Regions from separate parts of the Bacillus sp. DU-106 genome, predicted to be linked through region 1. Evidence: riboswitches for the same ligand, from Rfam matches in the RefSeq annotation. Region 1 holds a riboswitch; each other region holds the start of a gene.

Region 1 (4,161 bases):
CGTGGGGCATGATTGGTTTTATAGCAGGTTTACTTCGTAATACATTTTTTATGAAAAAGCTATGGGGGAGACTTCTTTACGGAGTAATTGTTGGCTTTTTATTTGGCTGGATTATGAATTTCTGGGGCCTTCTCGGTTTTATACGAGAAGCAACATGGGAAACTGTCATTTCGTATTATATCGCAAGTTTTTACTTTGATTTGAGCCATGCGATTTCGAATGTTATTTTCTTATTACTATTTAGTACTTCATGGATTACGATTCTTACAAGATTTAAAAAGAAATACGGTATATTAGATGAGCATAACGTGACATAGAAAAGCATACTCATATAAGGTAGGATCGCGACTTACATATTCGTTTGCCTCTTTCATGCTTCTTACATAATGTAAGGAGCATTTTTTTGTCAAAAAATCGATTCAATATGCATCCGCTATTATATAAAATTATTTGTATAATTGTAGGTGAGAACTTTTTTCAAAAGGGAGGTGTATAGTTAATGAAGTTAGTTATTCCGAAGCAACATGGTGCATGGGCCATGCTTGTTATTCCTTTTTTATTAAGTGTCATACTTGGGAAACCTACTATTTATCATATTCCATTGTTTTTAGCGTGGTTCTTTATCTATTTAGCTACGTACCCATTTCTTACGTACATAAAGCAAAGACGAAAAAAAGAGTTTTTACAAGTTGCCATTATTTATTTTATTATTGCGTTCCTATTTGGGATGATTTCTTTATTATATGAGTGGCGAATTCTTTTATTCGTAATAGTAATGATTCCATTATTTATAGTGAATATGTATTACGCTCGTCAAAAAAATGAAAGAGCACTATTAAATGATATTTGTGCGATTATTGTGTTTTGTATCGGTGGGTTAATTAGTTATTCCTTTTCAATGAAGCAAATCGATCATACAGCATTATTCATTGCGCTTATTTCATTTTTATACTTTTTAGGTAGTACGTTCTATGTGAAAACGATGATTCGTGAAAAAAATAACCCGAAGTATCGTCTTATATCTTGGGGATATCATATCGTATTAACGATAATCATATTTGTGATCAATCCGTGGTGTTCTCTTATTTTTATACCAAGTGTCATTCGAGCAATTGTGTTGTATGGCAAAAAAATTTCTATTATAAAAGTAGGAATTTTAGAAATTGCTAATTCTGTATATTTTTTAATCATAACGGCAATAATTATGAAGTATGCCATTTGAAAAAACTTCCCATCAATTGATGGGAAGTTTTTAATCTTTTTCTAAAATGTGAACGGTGTACTCGCAACGTTGAATAGCTTGTTCAACAGCATAAAGTGATTGTTCAATACGAGCGCGATTAAAATCTTTTTCAACTGTTTCGAGCGCTTCTTCTAAACAATTTTTAGCTTCTTGTAATGATTGAAAAGAATCTTGTACATATCCGCGAGCATTTTGATGCATTTCATAATCCTCCTTGCATGTTCGTATATGGGTAGTATGAACAGTAAGGAAGAAAATATAATTTGTTATATTTATTATATTTGTTTGACAATTGAAGTGGAATTACGTATAGTAAGAATTAAGTGAATATTTTCTTATCCAGAGAGGTGGAGGGACTGGCCCAATGAAACCCAGCAACCGCGATGCAGGTGCTAATTCCAGCAGAACATATTTGTTCTGGGAGATAAGACGAAGATATATACGTAACTTCTTCTTATCGGAGAGGTTTTTTTATTGCAAAAAAACCGATTACGAAAATTTATATTAAGAAGAAAGGGGTTGCGCATTACTGTGACACTCGAAAAATACGTAAAACTGCGTAGTACAGTTTATGAATATATGATAGAGCAAGATAAGCCGATATCATTGTTAGATATTCAAGAACATATCGTTTCGCATCATGAAGGAAAATTCACGAAAAAGATGTTGCATCAATTTTATTTATCAAGATTATTAGACGAACTAAAACTGGATGGGAAAATTACATTAGCTGATGAATATCTCTATGCTGAAAAAGGGGTATTGTATAAGGCGAGAAAAGGGAGCTAAGCTCTCTTTTTTTCTTAAAATAACGGAGTATGTAGAGTAAAAGACTGCTAAAGCAGCCTGATACAGGGAATGGTGTTGAGTGTGTAGTGTCAAAAATTGAATGTGCCTGAAAGAGGCAATTCATATCGGCTGCAAATGAAAAGAGACACCTTCGCCGAATAGGTGTCAGTCGTTTTGTCACGTAGACTTGCTACTTAACAGTAATTAGAATAACATGCAGGATTTTTGAAGTCAAAAGGGAATTAAAGGAAGGGGTACAATTATGTACGCTTACTTATTAAAAGATATAACGAAATGAATCCCAAAGTACATTGTAGATAAGGGATATGAATATTATGAAGATGGGCATGTAGAAGATGTTGAAATACAAGATAAAAAAGTGTTTGCTTTCGTTACTGGAAATGCAGGGAATTATGAAGTAGTTATCGATCTCGAAGATTTTTCAGAAAGTAACTGTGAGTGTCCCTATGGAAATTATTGTGAACATATGGTGGCAGTTGTTTATGATATGCAAGGTGCTGGTGAGAGTGCAGTTAAAGAGAAACTGAAAGATTTAGAAAAAGAAGAGTTACTTATATTATTAAATCGATTGTTGCAAAGTTCGAAAAACGTACAAATTGTAGAGAAGTTATTAAAGAAGGAGAAACTTTAACGTATAGAGGGAGTTGTTTTGTAGTGAACGTACTAATTATATATGCTCATCCTAACCCTTCAAGTTTTAACGCGGCGATTTTCAATCATGTGCAAAAAGGACTACAGGAAACAAATCATTCAGTTACCGTACTTGATTTATACAAAGAACAATTTGATCCAGTCCTCGTATTTAATGAAGAGAAGAAAAGACGCGATTTAGTAAATGAAGAGGAAACAGCTCGGTATAGAACGTTAGTAGAAGAAGCAGATACACTTCTATTCATCTATCCAATATGGTGGTGGGGGATGCCAGCAATTTTAAAAGGATTTATCGATCGTATTTTCGTAGCTGGATTTGCTTATAAATATGAAGGGGCTCTGCCGAAAGGATTATTGCAAGGGAAAAAAGCATGGGTTATTAATACGTTAGACTCGCCTCTATGGTACGTCGCATTGTTATATCGATCAGCAGATTGGATTATGATGAAGAGAGGTATTTTACGTTTTTGTGGCATTCGCGATATAAAACGCTCAGTGTTTCAATCTGTGAAAACGAGTAAAGTATCAAAGCGTGAGAAATGGTTATTACAAATAGAAGAAAAGGCTCGTGCATTATGAATGAAGTCGATCGTATTATAAACTGTGTTCAGTATGATGGCGAACTTTTTCGGAAGTATGTTACGTGTTTACTTCAATTGAAAAAATGCAGCGAAACATTTCAGCAAATTCAAATAGAGTTAAGAAATGATTATTTAATAAGAGGAATTTGTGAAAGAGAAGTTGATCAGGTAGTAAGGGGAAGTAAAGAATATGAAACATATTTTCTTCCTAAAGCGTTACAGTGGAATTTTTTGAGGGAACATCCACACCTGATCGGAAAAATTTGCGAAGATTTTTTTGCATTTGAGTCATTACATCTTACGGAATCAGAGTGGGAGAAGATTATAAATTGCGTGGGAAATAAGTGATTTATTATGTAAAAAAGCTAGTATAAAACTAGCTTTTTGTTTAAATAAATAAGAAACATAGACTAATGATAAAACCCGCATATAGTAAGTTCACAACACAAAATCCCATAATGTCACGAGCACCTAAACCAGCTATCGCTAATGCTGGTAATGCCCAGAAAGGTTGAATTAAATTCGTCCAAGCATCGCCCCATGCAATTGCCATTGCTGTTTTTGCAGCAGGTACACCAAGTTCAGCGCCAGCTGGAATCATAATTGGTGCTTGCACAGCCCATTGACCGCCGCCAGATGGAACGAAAATGTTAACAATGCCAGCACTTAAAAATGTAAAGAGCGGAAAAGTCGTTTCATTTGAAATGCTAATAAAGAAATTAGAAATAGCTCCTCCAAGTGAAAGTCCTTCACTATTTGCTCCAATCATCATGCCCATAATTCCTGCGTAAAACGGAAATTGAAGTAAAATGCCAGAAGCACTTTTCGTAGAGTCTGAAAAAGCACGAATATACTGAATCGGAGTACGGTGGAAAA
Region 2 (4,161 bases), 850 kb from region 1:
TACAAGAAATTGCAGATTATGCGATGTTTTTAGCGAGTGAAAAAGCTAAAGGTATAACTGGTCAAGCTGTCGTTATCGATGGTGGTTATACCGCTCAATAAAAATAAAGTTTGCTCAATAAGAGCAAACTTTATTTTTTATCCCGAGGATCTTCGTACTTTAGTAATTGCCGCGGGAGCTTCTCAATTGCAACAATTACCCCCTCTAATTTACTTTCAATACGGTGGAGTAAATATAATGTTACAACAATCGGAAACCCTACATTACCTATCATCTTGATCCACTCTTCCACCCTCTTCCCCTCCTTTCATTATATAAGTAAGAGAAAACACTGCATTTAGGCATAAAAAAACAAGCTATTATGTATTAGCTTGTTTTTCAAATAATGATGCAATTTCTCGTTTATAATCCCCGCGTATAATACCTTTCTCAGTAATAATTCCTGTAATTAATTCATTCGGCGTTATGTCAAATGCTGGATTATAAACATCCGTTCCAATTGGTGCTACTTGTTTTCCAAAGATTTTCGTAACTTCTGTTTCATCTCTTTCTTCAATAATAATTTCGGCTCCAGTTTCTTTCGTAACATCAAATGTTGACAGTGGCGCAGCAACGTAAAATGGGATATTAAAGTACTTTGCTAAAATAGCTAAATTCATTGTCCCTATTTTATTGGCTGTATCTCCATTTGCGACAATTCGATCCGCCCCCACAATAATTGCGTTTATTTCTTTCGTTTGAATAGCATGAGCTGCAGTATTATCTGTTATAAGGGTCACATCAATATTTGCTTGCTTCAATTCCCACGTCGTTAAGCGACCACCTTGTAAAACTGGTCTCGTTTCACACGCATATGCATGTAAACGCACACCTTTCTCTTTTCCAATATAAAAGGGAGCTAATGCAGTTCCATATCTGGCAGTTGCGATACTTCCAGCGTTACAGATTGTTAAAATATTATCGCCATCTTTAAAACATGTTAACGCATATTCCCCAATATTTCGACACACCTCTTCATCTTCCTGTTGAATGCGAAGCGCTTCTTCTTCTAATATTTTTTGTGCTTCTTTTATTGTAGTAATCTCTCGAATAGATTCTCTCATACGATCAATTGCCCAAAATAAATTTACTGCCGTTGGGCGTGATGTCCCTAAATAGTTACAGTCTCTATTAAACTTCTTTTGAAATTCTTCGATATGTAAAGTATTATATTTTTTCGCTGCAAGCGCCAAGCCAAATGCAGCTACAATTCCAATTGCAGGCGCTCCGCGTACTTCTAACATTATGATACTTTTCCAAACCTCTTCAATAGTCGTTAATGTTTTGTATTCTGTGCTATGTGGCAATTTCGTTTGATTTAATACCGCAATTGCATCCCCTTTCCAACTTACAGATCTCGGAACAGTAACGATTGTACTCATGCTTTTACACCCCTTGAAACTGTCTGTTGAAATAATGTTCGAAACAGTTGAATATCAGCACTTTTAGATTCATATTTTATTAGTTCTTTTCCTAAGGATAGCGCTTGTTTCTTAGCTTGAATTCTTGTTTCTTTATTTTCTATTTCATCTAAATCTGCTACATGAGCTAAACCAATTGTTCTACGAATTAGTTCACATCCGGCAAATCCAACAGCATCAGTAAAGATATTTTGCAAAATAATTGGTAACCATTGTTTTTCTTTCGTATATGCTTCTACACCTTCTCCAATCCATAACTTTGTAAAAGTCTCTACAAAATAACTCCACGTCTTTTCTATATGGAAAAATAGTACACTTCTCTTTTCTTCTTCTCTAGATAACGCATTTAATAATAGATTTGCAATAAATTGACCTATGTCAAACCCAAATGGGCCATATGCCGCAAATTCTGGATCAATCACTTTCGTTTCAGAAGGTGACGAAAAAATACTACCAGTATGTAAATCACCATGAATAAGAGTTTCTTTTCTTGTTAAGAACTTATATTTATATTGTGCTACTTTTAGTTTTAAAGTTTTATCACTCCAAAGTTCATCAACCACGAGCTGTAAATCTCGCTCATAATCATTTGTATCATAATGCCCAAAAGGATCTGTAAACACTAAATCCTCTGTAATTTTACAAAGGTCCGGATTTACAAAGGTACCTTCTAGTACCCTTTTCTCTTTTGACTGTAAACCAAAATCTGAAGTGTAAAATAAAACATGTGCTAGAAAACGACCAATATGCTGGGATAAAAGCGGATATTCTTCTCCGTCTATTAATCCTTTTCTTGTAATTGTTAGTCTTGATAAGTCTTCTATTACCGTTATCGCTAACTCTTCGTCATGACTGTACACTACTGGAACATAATCCGGTACATACTGCGCAAAAATTTGTAATGCCTTGCTTTCAATCGTTGCTCTTTTTATAGACAATGGCCAGCTTTCACCAACTACTTTCGCATAAGGCAGTGCTTGTTTTATTATAATGGATTTCTCTCCATCATCTAATTTAAACACGTAATTTAAGTTTCCATCTCCAATTTCATGACAAATGACATTTGCCTTCTCTTCAAAATAGCCATGATCTTTCGCATATTGTACAGCTGTTATTTCTGTTAATGAATAATATCCCATCTTCTTCTCCCCCTTTTTAAATTCAGAGGTTTTTCTAACATAGAAAAACCTCTTTCCACTAAGAAAGAGGTTTGAAGTTTATCTTCTCCCCTCTTATCTGCCAGAAAGTTTTACTTTCTGCTGGAATTAGCACCGTGCCTTTTGGCGTAATAAACGCCCCATTTCACAATGGTATTACGGTCGGTTGCTGGGCTTCATCGGGCCAAATCCCTCCACCTGCTCTTGATAAGAGTTGTATAATTTTTTGAATTTTTAACTTTATGTTGAAGACTATACCAAGAATAAAAATCACTTGTCAACATTTTATTTGTATAATTCTGGACGGCGATCCGCAAAAACTGGAATTCCTTTACGTACTTCTTTAATTTTCTCGAATTCAAGCTCTCCAAATAAAATTGATTCCTCTTCATTCGCCTCTACTACAACTTCACCCCAAGGATCCACAATTAAAGAATGACCTGCAAACACATTATTCGGATCCTTCCCTGCTCTATTACACGCAACAACATAACACTGATTTTCAACTGCTCTTGCTTGCAATAGCAAACGCCAATGTGCTAAACGAACTAATGGCCATTCAGCTACAACAAATAATACTTTTGCCCCTTTAGCAGTATGAACACGCATCCACTCTGGAAAACGAATATCATAACAAATTGTTCCAGCGCATTCAACATCATCTAGCTTAAATTCGCCCGTACCATTACCAGCTATTAAATATTTATGTTCATCCATAAGCTGAAATAAATGTACTTTACTATATTCGTTGACTAACTGTCCTTCATTATTTACAACATACATCGTATTTGTAACGCCTTGCTCTGTTTGCTTTGCTATGGACCCACCAACAATATGTACATCATATCGCTTCGCCCATTCTATTAACTTTTCTTTCGTTTCCACTCCATCCCTATCTGCAATTTCAGAAAGTCTCGTTAAATCATATCCTGTTGTCCATAGTTCTGGTAAGACGATAACATCTGGCCTTTCCTTCATAGCTTCACTTATTTTATTTTTAGCATTCTCAATATTTTTTTCTACATCTCCAAAAACAATATCCATTTGAATACATGCGACTTTCATTTTTTCAGCCCCATTCTTATTTTTCTCTTTACAAAATACTGGAAAGATTATATCATTTGTCACTAGAATTGTAACAACTTTCAAAAGAGGTGGAAAGTATGAAATTATTTCAACCTTCTGAGATAGTAACATCATTGCCAACACAATTTTTCGCTTCACTTGTTGCAAAAGTTAACAAAGTCGTTGCAGCTGGTCACGATGTTATTAATCTAGGTCAAGGTAATCCAGATCAACCAACACCGCAGCATATCGTAAAAGCTTTACAAGATGCTGCCGAAAAGACCATTCATCATAAATATCCGCCATTTCGCGGACATGAAAGCTTAAAGGAAGCCGTGGCTACATTCTATAAACGTGAATATGGCGTCGAATTAAACCCAAAAACTGAAGTTGCTATTTTGTTTGGTGGGAAGGCTGGACTAGTAGAATTACCGATTTGTTTTACAAATCCTGGTGATACGATTCTCGTTCCGGATCCA
Region 3 (4,161 bases), 2.6 Mb from region 1:
ACGGTTTAACAGGTGCTGTTATTACTAACAACCGTGACCATATTGAAAAAGCACGCGAAGACTTCCACGTTGGTAACTTATACTTCAACCGTGGATGTACTGGTGCAATCGTAGGTTACCAACCATTCGGTGGCTTTAACATGTCTGGTACAGACTCTAAAGCTGGTGGACCTGATTACTTAGCACTTCACATGCAAGCAAAAACTACTTCTGAAACTTTATAAGAAATAGTAGAGGAGCTCTTCACAGAATGTGAAGAGCTCCTTTTAAAATTGAAATCCTATATATTACCATCGTTCGAAGGGAATGAGCTAAAACCTATTAATAGCGGGATAAACATGTGAACAGAAATAAAATGATGAGAAAAGTTGACTTATTAGTCATATTTTTTAGTATTCATTTTGAGAATTTCCTGTATAATACAATTTGAAAGAAAATCTATGGTTCGACAAGGAACACTCCTTTCGGTTTTGCTCACTGAAAGGAGTGTTTTTTTATGTAGCTAAAAATTCTTGCGTGCTTATTACATTTGCATATACGCCATTTAAACTAGCTAAAATTGTATTGTGAATGTAAACAGCTGGTATAGTAGCGTTCTTAAAAGACAGGTCTTTTGTAGCACAAGCATCATGTATAACGGTACATTGAAAGCCAAAATCGAATGCAGCCCTTACTGTAGCATCGATACACATATGAGTCATCATCCCACATACAACGACATGTTCAATATTTAAACGTTTTAATTGCTCTAGAAGATTAGTTTCTCGGAAGCTATTTGGATAATGTTTGACTATAACTGTTTCTTCTCTAAGTGGACGTACGCTTTCGTGAATATGTACACCTTCTGTATTAGGTAGGAAAAAAGTAGCGTCATCTTTTATAGCTACGTGTTGGATATGAAAAATAGGTTCGCTGTTTGTTCTAAAGTGTTGTAATAACTGATTAGCATATTCGCTTGCTTCTACTGGATTACGCAATTCCATCTTTCCATTTGGAAAATAATCGTTTTGAATATCGATGAGTAAAAGAGCTGTTTTCATATATTTATCTTCCTCCGAGTTTCATATTCAAATAAATTTATTCAATTCGTAGAGAAGATTCTCCTGTTTAAAAATATGAGGAAGAAGAATTTTAAATAACCTTGAAAGTTACTATTTTCTCATGAATTTTCATCTGAAAATTTTAATAAAGGAATAATTAATATTTTTCTAAAAAATGTATTGACTCTTATTATTCTGAGTTCTATAATGAGAATTAATTAAACGACAATTAAATCGATACATTCTTATCCAGAGAGGTGGAGGGACTGGCCCTACGATACCTCAGCAACGGGTTTTTTTAATACCGTGCTAACTCCAGCAAGCCATATAAAGGCTTGGAAGATGAGAAGATGTGAACGAGTACATATAAGTGCTCTCCTTCTTATCTTTATGGTTGATAAGAAGGAGAGCACTTTTTATTTTACCTCGAAAGCTCTGCTTCAAGTTTTTACAGCATATAGGAGGGGAAAAAATGATTTCTTTTAACAATGTAAGTAAAGTGTATGAATCAGCTGGGCAATCTGTTCATGCGGTGGAGGATGTAACATTATCAGTTGAGAAAGGCGAAATTTTTGGCATTATTGGTTTTAGTGGCGCTGGAAAGAGTACGTTATTACGCTTAGTAAATATGTTAGAGAGACCGACGGCAGGAACGATTTCAATAGATGATAAAGATATTACATCATTATCGACGAAAGAATTACGTAAACTGAGACAAAGAATCGGAATGATTTTCCAAAGTTTTAATTTATTTAATTCAAGAACAGTATTTGGAAATATTGCTTATCCATTAAAGTTAGCGAAAGTACCAAAGAATGAGATAAAAGAAAGAGTAAATGAACTGCTGAAGTTTGTAGGGTTAGAAGATAAAGCAAACTATTACCCAGAGCAGCTATCAGGTGGACAAAAGCAGCGTGTGGGCATTGCTAGAGCACTTGCGACATCGCCAGATATTCTTATATGTGATGAGGCAACATCAGCCTTAGATCCAGAAACAACGACAGAAATTCTAAACTTATTAAAGAAAGTAAATAGAGAATACAATTTAACAATTCTTCTTATTACACATGAAATGCATGTTGTGAAAGAAATTTGTCACCGTGTAGCTGTAATGGAGAAGGGAAAAGTTATTGAAGAAGGAAAACTGTTTGATGTTTTCACGCAACCAAAAACAAAGACGACTCAAAACTTTGTACGTTCTGTCATTAATGATCATTTACCGGAAAGTGTTCTAGCGAAAATTCAAAATGGTGGTCAAATTTATCGTCTAACATTTACTGGTGAGGAGACAGGACAGCCGGTACTATCATATATCGCAAAAAACTATAACGTCGATGTAAATGTACTGTACGGAAATATTATTGAACTTCAAAATGTGCTATTTGGAAATCTTCTTGTAGAGTTGCAAGGGGAGCAGAGGGAAATTCAAAAAGCATTACAACATCTAAGACTGCAAGTGCAGCTGAAGGAGGTAGAAGCTCATGCGAGTTGATTGGAGTATATTTTGGCCGCGCATACTAGATGCGACGGGGGATACCCTCTTAATGGTAATTGTAACCCTTATATTTGCTACAATTCTTGGTATACCGCTAGGTTTACTTTTATATGTAACGAGAAAAGGAAACTTTTTAGAAAATAAATGGGTCTTTTCTATTCTTAACATCATAATTAATACAATTCGTCCGGTACCATTCATTATCTTTTTAGTAGCGTTAAGTCCACTAACGAGAAGTGTTATCGGAACGACGATTGGAACAGCAGCAGCAATTTTCCCGATGACGTTAGTCGCATCAATTGGTATTGCTAGAATGGTTGAAACAAACCTTGTTTCCGTTCCGAAAGGAGTAATTGAAGCAGCGCAAGCAATGGGCGCCTCGCCAATTAGAATTGTTTTTGAAATCCTTGTACCAGAAGCGTTAGTACCATTAATCTTAGGTGTCACATTTATGACAGTTGGTTTAATTGAATTTTCTGCAGTTGCTGGGCTTGTCGGTGGTGGCGGTCTTGGTGATTTAGCAATGACATATGGTTATCAACGTTTTGATACATCAGTTATGTTCGTAACGGTCGTGTTACTTATTATTCTCGTACAGATAGCTCAAAATTTAGGGAATTACTTTGCGAAAGTCTTGTTACGCAGATCATAAAAAGGAAGAGAGGAAAAGAGAATGAAGAAAATTTTAGCATTTGCATTATCAGCGATTGTAGGAGTCTCAGCATTAAGCGGCTGCTCAAGTGGAGACACGGGTGCAGGAGCGAAAGAAAAAGTAGTTCGCGTCGGTGTAACTGGAACGGATGGAGACGCTTGGGAAATTTTGAAGAAAAAAGCTGAAAAAGAAGGGATTAAGATTAAACTGGTGGAGTTCTCTGATTATACAACTCCAAATAAAGCTTTAGCTGATGGAGATATTGAATTAAACTCATTTCAGCATATTGCTTTCTTAGAGCAATTTAAAAAGGAACATAAGTTAGATATTACAGCTGTTGGTACAACACAAATTGCACCAATGGGTTTATACTCTGAAAAATATAAGAAATCAAATGAAATCCCAGATGGTTCAGAAATTGCAATTCCAAACGATCCAACGAACCAAGCACGTGCATTAAAACTTCTTGATGCAGCTGGATTATTAAAGCTGAAAAAGGATTTTGGTCTATTTGGAGATCCAAGTGGTATTGCTGAAAATCCGAAGAAATTAAAAATTACACCGGTTATCGCACAGCAAACACCTCGTGTGTTAAAAGATGTAGCGGCATCAGTTATTAATAACGGTGTTGCTGGTCAAGCTGGATTAGATCCAGCGAAGGATCCTATTTTCTTAGAAGATCCAAAGAATGAAAATGCGAAGCCTTATATTAATATTTTCGCAGCTCGTACGAAAGATAAAGATGATCCAACACTGAAAAAAGTAATTGAATTATACCATTCAAAAGAAGTAACAGATGCAATTAAGAAAGAAACAAATGATGGTTCAATTTCAGTAGATCTTTCACTTGAGGAGCTTGAAAAAATCGTAAAATAATGATTGGGTTTAATGGACTAACAGAAGGAACCCCTCCGCTGTTAGTTCGTTCAACATATAAACTTAACAAACCCTAATTCTGTACCTTCCAATTTTGT

Evidence for each region. Region 1 has a riboswitch for S-adenosylmethionine ahead of C3Y97_RS16270 (hypothetical protein). Riboswitches for the same ligand answer to the same signal wherever they lie in the genome.
Region 2: linked by a shared signal. The riboswitch ahead of mtnK (S-methyl-5-thioribose kinase) and the one ahead of C3Y97_RS16270 (hypothetical protein) in region 1 are both predicted to bind S-adenosylmethionine.
Region 3: linked by a shared signal. The riboswitch ahead of C3Y97_RS01840 (methionine ABC transporter ATP-binding protein) and the one ahead of C3Y97_RS16270 (hypothetical protein) in region 1 are both predicted to bind S-adenosylmethionine.

Annotation. Positions count from the first base shown of each region.
Region 1 is NZ_CP026607.1:3,188,425-3,192,585, reverse strand. Features, by position in the region: gene C3Y97_RS16285 (ECF transporter S component) at 1-317, shown strand, start outside; gene C3Y97_RS16280 (YwiC-like family protein) at 500-1,222, shown strand; gene C3Y97_RS16275 (hypothetical protein) at 1,253-1,444, opposite strand; SAM riboswitch class I at 1,576-1,674, shown strand; gene C3Y97_RS16270 (hypothetical protein) at 1,775-2,032, shown strand; gene C3Y97_RS16265 (SWIM zinc finger family protein) at 2,331-2,684, shown strand; gene C3Y97_RS16260 (NAD(P)H-dependent oxidoreductase) at 2,708-3,283, shown strand; gene C3Y97_RS16255 (hypothetical protein) at 3,280-3,633, shown strand; gene C3Y97_RS16250 (short-chain fatty acid transporter) at 3,674-4,161, opposite strand, start outside.
Region 2 is NZ_CP026607.1:4,041,585-4,045,745, forward strand. Features, by position in the region: gene C3Y97_RS20370 (3-hydroxybutyrate dehydrogenase) at 1-101, shown strand, start outside; gene C3Y97_RS20375 (YvrJ family protein) at 131-292, opposite strand; gene mtnA (S-methyl-5-thioribose-1-phosphate isomerase) at 360-1,421, opposite strand; gene mtnK (S-methyl-5-thioribose kinase) at 1,418-2,599, opposite strand; SAM riboswitch class I at 2,690-2,831, opposite strand; gene C3Y97_RS20390 (carbon-nitrogen family hydrolase) at 2,903-3,766, opposite strand; gene C3Y97_RS20395 (pyridoxal phosphate-dependent aminotransferase) at 3,781-4,161, shown strand, end outside.
Region 3 is NZ_CP026607.1:332,688-336,848, forward strand. Features, by position in the region: gene pruA (L-glutamate gamma-semialdehyde dehydrogenase) at 1-224, shown strand, start outside; partial or broken gene C3Y97_RS01835 (cysteine hydrolase family protein) at 475-1,040, opposite strand; SAM riboswitch class I at 1,283-1,389, shown strand; gene C3Y97_RS01840 (methionine ABC transporter ATP-binding protein) at 1,513-2,532, shown strand; gene C3Y97_RS01845 (methionine ABC transporter permease) at 2,522-3,187, shown strand; gene C3Y97_RS01850 (MetQ/NlpA family ABC transporter substrate-binding protein) at 3,209-4,063, shown strand.